DNA from 2 places in the Roseateles sp. genome. Region 1 is predicted to be linked to the other one. Evidence: predicted binding sites of a transcription regulator. Region 1 holds the regulator's gene; the other holds the start of a gene.
The links. The regulator FNR, encoded in region 1, switches genes on or off when oxygen is low (the NO sensors DNR and NnrR bind a similar motif). The targets are predictions, from matches to a motif close to TTGATNNNNATCAA.
Positions count from the first base shown of each region.

Region 2: ACQY39_RS18445 (hemerythrin domain-containing protein) is a predicted target of FNR. The motif match lies at 4,740-4,753, and genes of this name have one in related genera.

Region 1 covers NZ_OZ253537.1:2,834,737-2,841,677, forward strand. Annotated here, with positions in the region: gene ACQY39_RS12145 (cbb3-type cytochrome oxidase subunit 3) at 1-107, shown strand, start outside; gene ccoP (cytochrome-c oxidase, cbb3-type subunit III) at 104-1,018, shown strand; gene ccoG (cytochrome c oxidase accessory protein CcoG) at 1,021-2,535, shown strand; gene ACQY39_RS12160 (hypothetical protein) at 2,573-2,827, shown strand; gene ACQY39_RS12165 (hypothetical protein) at 2,829-3,131, shown strand; gene fnr (fumarate/nitrate reduction transcriptional regulator Fnr) at 3,217-3,951, opposite strand; gene hemN (oxygen-independent coproporphyrinogen III oxidase) at 4,134-5,576, shown strand; gene ACQY39_RS12180 (sulfite exporter TauE/SafE family protein) at 5,582-6,280, shown strand; gene ACQY39_RS12185 (NADP-dependent isocitrate dehydrogenase) at 6,419-6,941, shown strand, end outside.
Region 2 covers NZ_OZ253537.1:4,272,547-4,279,487, forward strand. Annotated here, with positions in the region: gene ACQY39_RS18420 (sensor histidine kinase) at 1-588, shown strand, start outside; gene ACQY39_RS18425 (response regulator transcription factor) at 606-1,313, shown strand; gene ACQY39_RS18430 (hypothetical protein) at 1,348-1,935, opposite strand; gene ACQY39_RS18435 (hypothetical protein) at 2,232-2,381, shown strand; gene ACQY39_RS18440 (methyl-accepting chemotaxis protein) at 2,438-4,438, opposite strand; gene ACQY39_RS18445 (hemerythrin domain-containing protein) at 4,820-5,305, shown strand; gene ACQY39_RS18450 (methyl-accepting chemotaxis protein) at 5,331-6,728, opposite strand; partial or broken gene ACQY39_RS18455 (DNA polymerase Y family protein) at 6,926-6,941, shown strand, end outside.

The DNA of each region.
Region 1 (6,941 bases):
TGTTCCTGGTGATCGTGGTCTGGGCCTATTCCAGCCGCAACAAGGCGCACTTTGATGATCTGGCCGGCATGGCCTTGCAAGACGAAGCCGATGGGAGGCCTCAATGAGTGATTTTTTCTCTGATGGTTGGTCCATGTTCGTGGCCGGCACGACGATCGCTGGCCTAGTGTTCTGCATCATTTTGCTGCTGATCGCCGCTCGCCACCGTGTCATGGCCAGCGACAACAGCACCGGCCATGTCTGGGACGAAGACCTGCGCGAGATGAACAACCCGCTGCCGCGCTGGTGGGCCATCCTGTTCGTGCTGACCGTGGTGTTCGCCGGTATCTACCTGGCCGCCTACCCGGGTCTTGGCAGCATGAAGGGTTCGCTGGGTTGGTCCAGCGCCGGGCAGTACCAGAAGGAGCAGGATGACGCACACAAGGCCATGAGCGCGCTCTACGCCAAGTTCACCGGCAAGCCGGTTGAGCAGCTGGCTCAGAACAGTGAGGCCATGGCCATCGGTGAGCGTCTGTTCGCCAACAACTGCGCCAGTTGCCACGGCTCGGACGCCAAGGGCAGCAAGGGCTTCCCCAACCTGACCGACAGCGACTGGCTCTACGGCGGTTCACATGAAGTCATCGTGCAGACCATCACCAATGGCCGCAACGGCGTCATGCCGCCCATGGCTGCCGCCGTCGGTACTGCCGAAGATGTGCGCAATCTGGCCAACTATGTGCTGAGCCTGTCGGGCAGCGCCCATAACTCGATCGCCGCGCAGAAGGGCAAGGAGAAGTTCATGGCCTGTGCCGCCTGTCACGGTGCCGACGGCAAGGGCAACCAGGCTCTGGGCGCGCCCAATCTGACCGACAAGATCTGGTTGCACGGCTGGGGTGAGGATGCGGTGATGGCCATGATCAACAATGGCAAGAACAATATGATGCCGGCCCAATCCACACGTCTGAGCCCTGAGCAGATCCAGGTTCTGGGCGCCTATGTCTGGAGCCTGTCCAGCAAGACGGCAGTCGCCGCCCCCTGACCATGACTGAAGCCCGGGCAGTCCCGCCGGCGCCGCGTGTCGGACCGGCCATTTCTCCCTCCGCGTCGGCCGCCCAGGCGGCGGGCGAGGATGCGGTGGTTGAAATCATCTCGCTCTACGCAGCGCAGAAGAAGATCTACCCACGCGCCGTGTCCGGCCTCTTCGCCAGCTGGCGTTGGGGCTTGGTCTGGTTCACGCAGATCTTGTTCTATGGTCTGCCCTGGCTGCTCTGGAACGACCGGCAGGCCGTGCTCTTCGAGCTCGCCAGCCGGCGCTTTTACATTTTTGGCTTGGTCCTGTACCCGCAGGATTTCATCTACTTGACCGGCCTGCTCTTGATCTCGGCCTATGCCTTGTTCCTGTTCACGGCCGTGGCTGGGCGCTTGTGGTGCGGCTATGCCTGCCCGCAGACGGTCTACACCGAGATCTTTCTCTGGATCGAACGCCAGTTCGAGGGTGACCGTCAGGCGCGCATGAAGCTCGACGCTTCGCCCTGGGGCTTGAACAAGCTCTGGCGCAAGGGCGGCAAGCAGGCGGTGTGGATCACCGTCGCTTTGTGGACCGGCTTCACTTTCGTCGGCTATTTCACGCCCATCAAATCGCTCTGGGCCGAGGCTTTCACGCTCAGCTTCGGTCCCTGGGAGTGGTTCTGGGTGCTGTTCTACGCATTTGCCACCTACGGCTTCGCCGGCTTCATGCGCGAGCAGGTCTGCAAGTACATGTGTCCCTATGCGCGCTTCCAGAGCGCCATGTTCGACAAGGACACGCTGATCATCAGCTACGACGCCGAGCGCGGCGAGCCGCGCGGTTCGCGCAGCAAGAAAGCCAGCGTGGATGAGGTCAAGGCTGCCGGCTTGGGTTCCTGCATCGATTGCACCCTGTGCGTGCAGGTCTGTCCGACGGGCATCGACATCCGCCAGGGCTTGCAGTACGAGTGCATCGGCTGTGCCGCCTGCATCGACGTTTGCGACGGCGTCATGGACAAGATGAACTACCCGCGTGGCCTGATCCGTTACGACACGCAAAACGGTCTCCAGCAGCACCTGAGCCCGGCGCAAAAGCTGCGCCGCATGTTCCGCCCGCGCGTGATCATCTACACCGTGGTCTTGTTCGTGCTGTGCACGGCCTTGCTGGCCAGCCTGCTGTTCTTGCGCAGCCCCGTCAAGCTCGATGTGGTGCGTGACCGCGGTGTGCTAGCACGCGTGGTGGAAGACGGTTATGTCGAGAACCTCTACCGTCTGCAGGTCATGAACGCGACCGAGCAGACCCATCGCTACCGTGTCACCGTCAGCGGCCTGGAGGGTATCCAGCTCGAGAAGGCGGTCGAGTTGAGCGTCGCACCGGCCGAGGCGCGCTGGCTGACCCTGTCGGTGCGCGTGCCGCCCGAGACGGCGGCACGTGCGGCCCAAGACCACAAGGGCTCGCATGGCATCGAGTTCCAGTTGCGCAGCCAGGATGGCGGCCAATCCGGCGCCACCGTGGTGCACGAGAAATCAACCTTTATCGTGCCGCGCTGAGCGCCGGCTCGCACACGCACAGTCAGGAGACATACCCATGAGCCAGAACCTGAATCTCGATGCCCAAGCCCCGCTGGACAAGCCGGCCGGCTGGTGGCGTACCCCCATGATGTGGCTGGTCGTTGGCGGGCCCGCGCTGGTGATCGTCGCCAGCTTTGTGACCCTGAGCCTGGCCATCAGCCATCCCGACCCGGTGCTGGAAGAGAAGGTGGTGGCCAACAAAGCCAGCGGCGCCAAGGCCTTGCTGCCGGCCCGTGAAGCACGCAACCACGCTGCCACCGGCGGGCAGTGAAATGGACAGCGCTGATCGCTCCGCGTCGGCCGTCCCCAAGCTCAGCAGCCGCTGGGCCATGGCCGTGGCCTGGCCATCGTTTTTCATGGCCGGGGTGATGGAGGTGCTGGTGTTTGCCGTCATCGATCCCAGTGATCTGACTTGGTTCGGCGCTGAGCGGCTGGACTGGTCGCGCCAGGCGGTCTACACCGTCAGCTTCATGATCTTCTGGCTGGTGATCAGCCTATCGGCCAGCGTCAGTGTGATGTTGGCGACCTTGCCGGATCTGCCCGAAGACGCCCATCCACGCGGTTGGCCGCGCTGAGCGCCGCGCCAGACCCAGTCGCCATGGCGCGCATGAAAAAAGGCCTTCGGAATTCCGAAGGCCTTTTTCTTGGAGGTAGTTCGTCTCAGCAGGTGCTGTTGTTGACCAGCTTTTGTAGGCCTGCTTGGTCGAGGATGCGCAGATGGCGCTGCTTCACTTCGAGCAGGCCTTCTTCCTGGAATTTGGAGAAAGTGCGGCTGACGGTTTCCAGCTTCAGGCCGAGATAGCTGCCAATTTCCTCGCGCGTCATGCGCAGCACCAGGGCGGCGGCGGAGAATCCGCGCGCCTGCAGGCGTTGGGTCAGGTTGAGCAGGAAGGCAGCCAGGCGCTCTTCCGCACGCATGCTGCCCAACAGCAGCATCACGCCGTGGTCGCGCACGATCTCGCGGCTCATGATCTTGTGGAACTGGCGCTGCAGGTCGGTGAACTCACGGGACAGCTCTTCAAGCTGTTCGAAGGGGATCACGCAGACTTGCGAGTCTTCCAGCGCGACGGCGTCGCAGCTGTGGCGGTCGGTGCTGATGCCGTCCAGGCCCAACAACTCACCGGCCATCTGGAAGCCGGTGACCTGGTCGCGCCCGTCTTCTGAGGACACGCAGGTTTTGAAGAAACCGGTGCGCACGGCGTAAAGCGACTGGAACTCGTCGCCGCTGCGGAACAAGGTGTCGCCGCGCGCCACGGTGCGGCGAGTCGCGACCAATTGGTCGAGCTGGTCCAGGTCACCGGAGGACAAGCCGACCGGCAGGCACAGCTCGCGCAAATTGCAGCTGGAGCAGGCGACTTTCAGGGGCTCGATCTTGATCGGGACGGTGACGTTCATCGTGTGCTTCTTCAGGGGTTCAGCCCGCTCGCTTGAGCCGGCTTGCGCTTGTGGGACTTCCAGATTCTTGACGGACATGAGCATGATGCACCTCAAAACTTGAGGCATTGTTGTTCCGTCAAAGCGCGCGGAGCTTGATCCTTGTCAAGTCGCGCGGCCAAAGCCTTGGCAAAGTGCTGGACATGGTACAGAACATTCAAGGCCGCGCGCGCCCGGCCCCCGAGACAAGCCTCCCCGCCGCTGCCTGCATCAGTGAGGAGTTGCTGCGCCGCTTCGATGTTTCCGGCCCGCGCTACACCTCGTATCCGACGGCCGACCGCTTTGTTGAGGCTTTCACGCTGGAGCAATACCAGCAGGCCCTGGCGCAGCGATCGGGCGGCTCCCAAATTGGAGGCAACACGCCGCTGTCGCTGTACATCCACATTCCGTTCTGCGAATCGGTCTGTTATTACTGCGCTTGCAACAAGGTGATCACCAAGCACCATGACCGTGCCACCGAATATCTGCAGGCTCTGGTCACGGAAATGGACCTGACCCTGGAGCATCTCGGTCGCGGCGCCGCGGTCTCGCAGCTGCACCTGGGCGGCGGTTCACCAACCTTTCTCAGCGATGCCGAGCTGAGCCAGCTGATGGCGGACTTGTTGGAGCGATTCCGTTTGGCGCCCGGTGCCGAGGTGTCCATCGAGGTCGATCCGCGCACCGTGACGAACGAGCGTCTGGCTCATTTGCGTCAGCTCGGCTTCAACCGCCTGAGCTTTGGTGTGCAGGATTTTGACCCCGAGGTTCAGAAGGCGGTGCATCGTCAGCAGAGCTACGAAAGTGTGGAGGCGCTGATGACGGCTGCGCGCACGCTGGGTTTCGAATCCACCAATGTGGATCTGATCTACGGCCTGCCGCTGCAGACGCCCGAGTCCTTTGCGCGCACCATCGCCCAAGTCGGTGCGCTCAAGCCGGACCGCATTGCCCTGTACGGCTACGCCCACCTGCCGCAGCGTTTCAAGCCGCAGCGGCGCATCAACGAGGCCGAGCTGCCGGTGGCGGGCGACAAGGTGACCATGCTGGCCGCGGCCATCAGCGGCTTCGAGCAGCATGGCTACAGCTATATCGGCATGGACCACTTTGCACTGGCCACAGATTCCTTGGCTGTGGCCAAGCGCCAGGGGCGGCTGCATCGCAATTTCCAGGGCTACAGCACCCAGCCTGATTGCGATTTGATTGCCCTCGGCGTGTCTGCCATCGGCCGGGTCGGCGCCAGCTACAGCCAAAACGCCAAGACCCTGGACGAGTACTACGACTCACTGCGCCAAGGGCAGTTGCCGATTCAACGCGGCCTGGCATTGACGCGCGACGACATCGTTCGCCGGGCGGTGATCATGGCGCTGATGTGCCAAGGGCGGCTGGAGTTTGAGTCGATCGAGCTGGCGCATCTCGTCGATTTCGAGAGCTACTTCCGGCCTGAGCTGGAACGCATGCGCGGCCTGGCCGAGCAGGGTCTGGTGACGCTGGAGCCCGGGGCCATTCAAGTGACCGCCATGGGCTGGTATTTCGTGCGCGCTGTTGCTATGGTGTTTGACCGATACCTGCAAGCCGACCGCAGCCGTGAGCGCTTCTCCCGCATCATCTGACCCCCATGCTTGACGCCAGCCTGGCCGCATCTGCCGCTTTGATGGGCCTGGCGGGCACGCCGCATTGCTTGGCCATGTGTGGCGCGACCTGCGCTGCGGCCGGCGGCCGTTCGCCCTTGTCGTTTCAACTCGGCCGTTTGCTGGGCTATGTGATCGCGGGTGCCGTGGCCGCGGCCAGCATGCAGTTGCTGGACCAGATGGGGCAAGCCACGGCCTTGTTGCGGCCGCTCTGGGTGCTGGTCCATGTGGCGGCTCTTCTCTTGGGCCTGTCCCTGCTGTGGCGTGGCCGCCAGCCGGCCTGGTTGGAGCGGGTGGGGCAGGATGTGGGGCGCCAGGTCGAAATCCCTGTCGCCGGCCTGCGTCGCGGTGGCCAGGCTTTGGCGGCGCCGGCGCGGGCAGGCTTGGCCGGCCTGGCCTGGGTGGCCTGGCCATGTGGTCTGCTGCAATCGGCGCTCTTGTTGGCGGCGCTGGCCTCTGGGCCGGCACAGGGCGGGGCGGTCATGGCCAGTTTCGCGCTGACCTCGGGTGCGGGCCTGGCCGTGGGGCCGTGGCTGTTGAGCCGGATGGGCCGCACGCCATTCGGTGTGGACGGCTTGCGGCTTTCGGTGCGTCTGGGCGGCTTCGGTCTGGCGGCCGCGTCGGGCTGGGCCCTGGGCCATGGGCTCTGGGCGCAGATTGCTGCGGCATGCAGTGTGCCGGTCTGAACCGGCTGGCCTGAAGCAAGCGCCGAAATGCCAAGACTTATATAAGACTTGAGTCCGCAGCGGGCGCCGCTGACTTAGAATCGGCGCCCTAATCGTTCCAACCCTTGGGCCTGATTGCTGGGCCGATCTGGATAGCATATGACCGCTTCGCACCCCACCATCATCTACACCTTGACCGACGAGGCGCCGCTGTTGGCGACCGCGTCCTTCTTGCCCATCGTGCGCGCCTTCACGGCGCCGGCAGGCGTGAACGTCGAGACCAGCGACATCTCCGTGGCGGGCCGCATTCTGGGCCAGTTCCCGGAGTTCCTGAGCGAGGCACAGCGTGTGCCTGACCATCTGGCCGCGCTGGGCAAGTTGACCCTGAAGCCCGAAGCCAACATCATCAAGCTGCCCAATATCAGCGCCTCGGTGGCGCAGCTGAAGGCCGCCATCAAGGAACTGCAGGGCAAGGGTTATGCGATTCCGGACTACCCGGAAAGCCCCAAGACCGACGAAGAGAAGGACATCCGCGCTCGCTACGGCAAGTGCACCGGCAGTGCCGTGAACCCGGTGCTGCGCGAGGGCAACTCGGACCGTCGCGCGCCCAAGGCGGTCAAGGAATACGCCCGCAAGAACCCGCATAGCATGGCCGACTGGAGCCAGGCCTCGCGTTCGCATG
Region 2 (6,941 bases), 1.4 Mb from region 1:
GCACGCCAGCTGGGCGCCCGCATCGCCGAGCTGATGAGCGTGGCCCGCCAGGGCGAGGACAGCCTGCAAGGTGAGCGCCATCCCATCGATATGCCGGCCCTGCTGCAGCAGGCGCTGGAGCAGCAACGCGGCGCGGCGGCCGCGCAAGGCCTGGATCTGCAGCTACAGGGTCAGGCGCTGGAGCTGCTGCAGGCCCTGCCCGGTCAAGGCCTGCAGCTGCGCGGCCAGGCCGCCAAGCTGGGCCAGGCCCTGACCATCTTGCTGGACAACGCACTGCGCTACACGCCCTCGCCGGGTTCAGTCCGCCTGGGTGCCAGCCTGGACCTGGCCACGCCCCAGCCCCGCCTGGTGCTGTGCGTGGAAGACAGCGGCATCGGCATGGCCCCCGAGGAACTGGGCCGAGCCAGCGAACGCTACTGGCGCGCCGAGGCCGCACGCCGCCTGCGCCCCGAGGGCATGGGCTTAGGCCTGGCGATTGCCGCAGACATTGCCGCCGCACATGAGGGCCGGCTGGAACTGCAAGCCCGGCCCGAGGGCGGCTGCCGTGCCTGCCTGATCCTGCCGCTGGATGCGGCGGCGCAAGACTGAGCAGCAAGGCCCACGACATGCCCCATCTCCTGATCGTCGAAGACGACCGCCGGGTCTCGGATTTTCTCAACCGCGGCCTGCGCGCCGAGGGTTACCAGATCACCGTGATCGAGCGCGGTGATCTGCTGCAAAAAAGCGTGGAACAGGTCGAGCCTGATCTGATCCTGCTCGATGTGATGCTGCCCGGCATCAGCGGTGTGGAAGCCTGCCAGCGCCTGCGCGCCGCGCGCTGCCGCACGCCGGTGCTGATGCTCACCGCCATGGATGCGCTGGAGGACAAGGTCAGCGGCCTGCGCTGCGGCGCCGACGACTACCTGACCAAGCCTTTTGCCTTCGAGGAGTTGTTGGCCCGCATCGAGGCCTTGCTGCGCCGCGCCGAAGCGCCCGGTGAAGACGCGGGCGGCAACGGCACCCGCCAGCGCCAGCTCAGCCTGGCCGATCTGGTGCTGGACCTGGAGCGCATGCAGGTGCGGCGCGATCAGCAGCTGGTGGCCATGACGGCGCGCGAGCTGGCCCTGCTGGAGCTTTTGATGCGCCACCCGGGCCGGGTGTTCAGCCGCGAGCGCATCCTCAACACCGTCTGGGGTTACAGCGAAGATCCGCTGACCAATGTGGTCGATGTCTACATCCGCCGCCTGCGCGCCAAGCTGGACGAGGGCCGCGAGCAGCCCCTGATCCAGACCGTGCGCGGCCTGGGCTACAAGATCGACAGCGAGCCGGCCTGAGCCTTCCGCTTCTGGCCGGACCCGCTGCAGCGACTCAGTTCGCCGCGTAGGGCAGCGAGGAGTGGTGCAGCACGATGCGGATCACGCCGCTGTCGTCCTTCTTGAAGGTCCAGGTCTTGTCCACGGTGGTGACCTTGCCGTTCTTGTCGGTCATGCTGACCTTGCCCATGGTGTTGGCCACATCGCCGTTGATGTGCACGGCGGCGTTGCTGACCTCCACCTTTTTCCAGCCCTTGAGGGCGAAGCCGCTGTCCTTGGGGAAATTCGTGTCGCCGCCGACGAAATAGGACAACGCGCCCTCCTTGGTGGTGCGGAAGGTCTGTGGCTCCACCGTCAGCGTGGGCTTGAACAGCACCGGGCCGAGCTTGTAGCCGTAGGCACCGTCCAGCACGGCGCTGGCCGTTGCCTTGGCCTTGGCGAGGCCACCGCTTTGGTAGTCGTCGCTGATCTTGACCAGGGCCTCGCCCCAGGCTTTTTGCGCGGCCTCAACCTCAGCAAGGCTGATATTGCTGTTGTAGACACGCGCTTCGCCGGTCTGGGCCAGGGCGGCGTTGGCGCCGAACAGGGCCAGCGAGGCGGCCAGGGTCAAAACACCGGTGGAGAGCTTGGATTTCATGTTCATGGCGAGCTTTGCGGTCGCGCTGCAGACGCAGGCGGGTTGAGGGGAGTGGTTGGCATCGTGAGCGAGGCCGACCGGGCGATTTCTCTGCTTCATTCAACGCCGCACCCTGGGGTGCTGCACGGCCTCCATTCCATCAAGCCGGCCTGATCGCTCCATGAACCAGAGATGAACCGCAGCGAACGCACAGATGAACCTCAGATGAACAGCCTGAGCCGCGCTACACCCCAATTCAGATACCGCTACGCCCGCCGGGCGACGCCAAGCGCGAACGCCAGAACCACGAGACCGGCGAAACGATGAGTCGCGGACAGGACAGGCTCACACCCGACACCCCGGTGCGCCGCAGCGAGGGCATCGTGCTCAAGGGCCAAAGCTGGACCGTGTTCGAGGCCAAGGACAGAAGCTACACCTGCAAGGTGCAGCTGCGCGCCGGGGCCGCTTCATGAGGGTGATCCAGCTGAACGTCAGCTCGCGCTACCAAACCGACGCGGGCGGCCCAAGCTCAGGCCTTGAGCCTCTCACCCTCGGGCAGCTTGAAACGCTCCACCCCGGCCACCAGCTCGCCCGATTCCTGCTGCAGTGCCTGGGCCGAGGCAACACTGCGTTCGACCAGGGCGACATTGCGCTGGGTCAGACCGTCGAGCTCCTGCACCGAGATACCGACCTGGGCCACGCCCTCGCGTTGCAGCGACGCGCCGCTGGCGATCTCAGCCAACAGCTGGTTCATGGCCTCGGCGCTGCGGGCGATGCGGGCCATGGTGCCCTCGACCTCGCCGACCTGCTCGCCACCCACCTGCACCCGCTCCAGGTTCGCAGAGATCAGGCTGCGAATCTCTTTCGAAGCCACGGCCGAGCGCTGCGCCAGAGCGCGCACTTCGGCCGCCACCACCGCGAAGCCGCGCCCCTCCTCGCCCGCCCGCGCCGCCTCCACCGCGGCATTGAGGGCGAGGATGTTGGTCTGAAACGCCAGGCTGTCGATCAGGCCCGTGATGTCAGCCATGCGGCCCGAGGCCTGCTCGATGCCCGAGATGCTGTGCCGCAGGCGCTGCACCTGGGTGCTGCCCTGCTGGGACAGGTCGGCGTTGCCGGTGGCCATGCCGGCGGCATCACCGGCGTGCTCTGCGGTCTGGCGCACGGTGACCGCAATCTGCTCCAAGGCCGAGGCCGAGGTCTGCAAGCTGGCCGCGCTTTGCTCGGTGCGCCGGGCCAGTTCCACGGCGCCCTGGGCCATGTCGGCACTGGCCTGCAGGATGGCGCCCGAGCCATCGCGCACGCCGGCGACGATGTGGCACAGCGAGGCTTGCATGTCATGCAAGGTGTTCATCAGCCGCGCCGCCTCATCGCAGCCCCAGGGCTCGGGGCGGGTGCGCAAGTCACCGGCCGTCATGGCCAGCATGTGCCGGCGCAGCTCTTTCAGCCCGCCGTCCATCACCAGGAAAAAACAGTGGAACAAATAGGCTGCCAGCGCCAGGCCGAGCACCGTGGCCAGGCCCAGCCACTGGCGAAGTTGCAGCTGCTGCGCTTCGCGCTCCGCCAGCAGACCGTCCAGGGCACGCAAGCCTTGGTCAGCCAGGCCCAGGGCTTGTTGCAAGGCCGCGTGGCCCTGGCGATAGGCCTGCTCGGCGGTGCGCGTACCCAGCAAACGGGTGGGATCGCCGACCTCGCTGCGGTAGGCCGCCACCGCGTCCAACGCCTCAACCGGGACCGCCTGCTTCAAGGCCGGCCGGGCCAGGGCCGCGCGCTGCAAATCGCTGCGCACCGCCTGCAGGCCACTCTGCACACCGGCATCCCAAACCGCATAACGGCGCAATTGCTCGGGCGTGTAGAAGCCCTTGGCCAAACCGAAAGTCGACCAGCCCCAGAGCTGGCCCAGGTCATCGGCCAGGCGCGGCAGATTGAGCACCAGGGCATCAACCAGGTAGAAGCCGTCCAGCTCGCCGTCAAGCACCAGACGCGAGTTATCGCCGATGCCCTGCAGCAAATCGACCACCGCCGCCGCCACCGGGCCGAAGACGGTGCGGCCCTGTTCGTCCACACCCTGCGGCGCCTGAGCCGCCTGCGACCACGCCGTTCTCAATGCCTGCAACTTGGGCTGCAAGCCCAGGGTGGCCAGGTCCTCCTGGCCGCCCTGGGCCAGGCGGGTCAGCGCCGCATCGACACGCTGTCGGCCTTGGGCCAGATCGGCTTCGGCCGGCTGGTAGCCGCCCAGCAAGGCGCGCGTGGCGTTGCGCACCTCCAGCAAGCTCAGCAACAAGGGCTGGGCCTGGGCCATCAAGCGCACCCCGGCGCGCTCCTTGCGCACCGTCTCCAGCGCCTGCTGCTGCGTCTGCCAGAAGCTCAGGCTCAGCAGCACGATGGGCAGGCCGAAGGCCAGGCTGATGCAGGCGGCCTTGAGCCGGAAGCTCAGGCGCCGGAACAGGCGCACGCCCAGGGCCCAGACGCCGTGGTGGCGAAAGAACTCGAGCGCCGGGCGGAGAGGAATCTCCGAAGCGTGGACGGACATGATCTGTTTTCCCTCGTTCAAGACTTGCCTAGAAGCGCCGGCCTCGCGGGCGATGCCGGGCCTTGGGTGAGCGGCTCCATCACCAGCAGGGAGCGGGCCGCTTCTTGGCGACTGCGTCAGGCCGCAGAGGGCCTGACACAGCGCATTGGGGCGCATTGTTGGCGCATGGCGCCGGCGCGATGGCCCGAGCAGAGCGGGCTCTGCCGGCCATCTTCACAATCACTCGAACGACATAAGCCGAACGGATCATGCTTAGAGAGCAAATGGGCGAACTGCGAACCGCGCCGCAAGAAGCTCGCAGTTGATCTGCCACAAGCACGGGCCAACTGACGCCCGCCTGGGCGCCATTCGGCCGCGCAAATGCGCTACCCTTGCGCCCCTATGAGCACCACCCTTGCATGGACCGAAGCCCTGGTCCTGAACCAGCCCCAGATCGACCAGACCCACCAGGAGTTCGTCGCCCTGCTCAATGAGCTGGGCGACGCGCTGGCCCAGCCCGAACCCGACCCGCTGCCCCTGTATGCGCGTCTGCTGAGCCACACCGAGCAGCATTTCGCGATGGAGGAAGGCTGGATGGCCGCCACCGGCTTTGCCGCCGACAACTGCCACAGCAAGCAGCACGCGATGGTGCTGGATGTGATGCGCCAGGTGCTGGCCCACACCCACGCCCATGCCGACCTGGAGCCCATGCGAAACCTGGTACCCGAGCTGGTCAACTGGTTTCCGGCCCACGCCGACATGATGGACGCAGCCCTGGTCTTCCACATGAGTCAGGTCGGCTACGACCCGCTCACGGGCCAGACCACCCAGCCCATGGCCACCGAGGCCAGTGGCATCAGCTCCTGCGGCAGCCAAGGCTGCAGCTGATGCAGCCGAGCCCTGGCACGCGTCTTCAGTGCCGGGCCATTTTGAACACCGCCACCGCCTCGCCCAGCTCCGCGGCATAGTCGCGCAGGCTTTGCGCTGCGGCCGCCGACTCCTCCACCAGGGCGGCATTCTGCTGCGTCATCTGATCCAGCTCGCCCACCGAGGCGCTGACCTGACTGATGCCTCGGCTTTGCTCGGCGGCCGAGGTGGAGATCTCGCCGATGATGTCGCTGACCCGCTGCACCGAGGTGACGATGTCGCCCATGGTCTGGCCGGCATCGCTGACCAGGCGTGAACCCTGCTCCACCCGCGCCACGCTGCTGCCAATCAAGCTCTTGATCTCCCGGGCGGCCTCGGCGCTGCGCTGGGCCAGGCTGCGCACCTCGCCAGCCACCACGGCAAAGCCTCGGCCCTGCTCGCCCGCACGCGCGGCCTCGACCGCGGCGTTCAGGGCCAGGATATTGGTCTGGAAGGCAATGCCATCGATGACGCCGATGATGTCGCCGATCTTGCGCGAGCTGGTGTTGATCTCGTCCATGGTGCTGACCACCTGCCCCACCACCTCGCCACCGCGCAAAGCCACGCTGGCGGCCGTGTGGGCCAACTCGCTGGCACTTCGCGCGGCCTCGGCGCTCTGGCCGACTGCGCGGGTCAACTCTTCCATGGAACTGGCAGCGCGCTGCAGATTGCTGGCGGCCTGCTCGGTACGCGTGGAGAGGTCCAGGCTGCCCGAGGCAATCTCGGACGCGGCCGTGCGGATGGAATCGGTGCTGTCGCGGACCGAGGCCATCGCGTCTTCGACCGCACCCAAAGCGTCCAGCATGCGGCGGGTGGTCGGCTCACGGCTCAAGCTCTGAACGACGGCGAAGTCGACCTTCCCGTCCTTGTTCATCAGGCGCAGCGCGATCGTATTCAGCTCTTCGCCCACCCGGGAAGCGGCCTGCGCCCGGCGCGCCAAGACCATCAGCACACCGGCCTCGGCGACCACAAACGCGGCATGCTCCAGGACGATGGCCAGGCTGGGCTGGGTGAAGCAGATCGGGCCCCAGCCCCATTGCTGGAAATAGTTGAAGCTCAGGTGATGCAGGGCCACGGTCAGGGCCGCCACCAGAATGGGCAGGGTGCTGCGGTAGACCGCGGTGACCGCGAGAAAGGCGAACACGCTGAAGTGGGCCTCGGTGTGCCCGCGCGCCACCTGGATCATCAAAGCCACCATGGCCATGCCCAGAAACGGCAGACCCAGCTGCGCCGCAGTGCCGCCCTGCGAAAACCAAGCCAGGCCCAGAGCCGCGACCATCAGCGACACGCCAAGCCCCAAGGCCAGGCCGAAACTGTCGTAGGCCGCCCCATAGGCCAAGCAGCCCAGCAAGAGCAGCAGAATGGCACCCAGCAAGGTGCGGTCGTTCAGATGCAAGGCCTTCATCGGTGGGTCTCCCTGGGGCCGCCTGTTCGGTGTGCAGGGCTTGCAGATGTGATCCGTGGCGGTCCGCCGCTCATTCTGGCCAAAACGCCCCCCCGCCAGAGCCGAAACAGAGGCGAGTTTGCAGGCCTGCTCGCAGGCTGGCGCGCTGCCTCCTGCTGACAGTCGCTGTCAGCAGCGGCAGGCCACAATCGAGCTCGATGACTGATTCCCCGC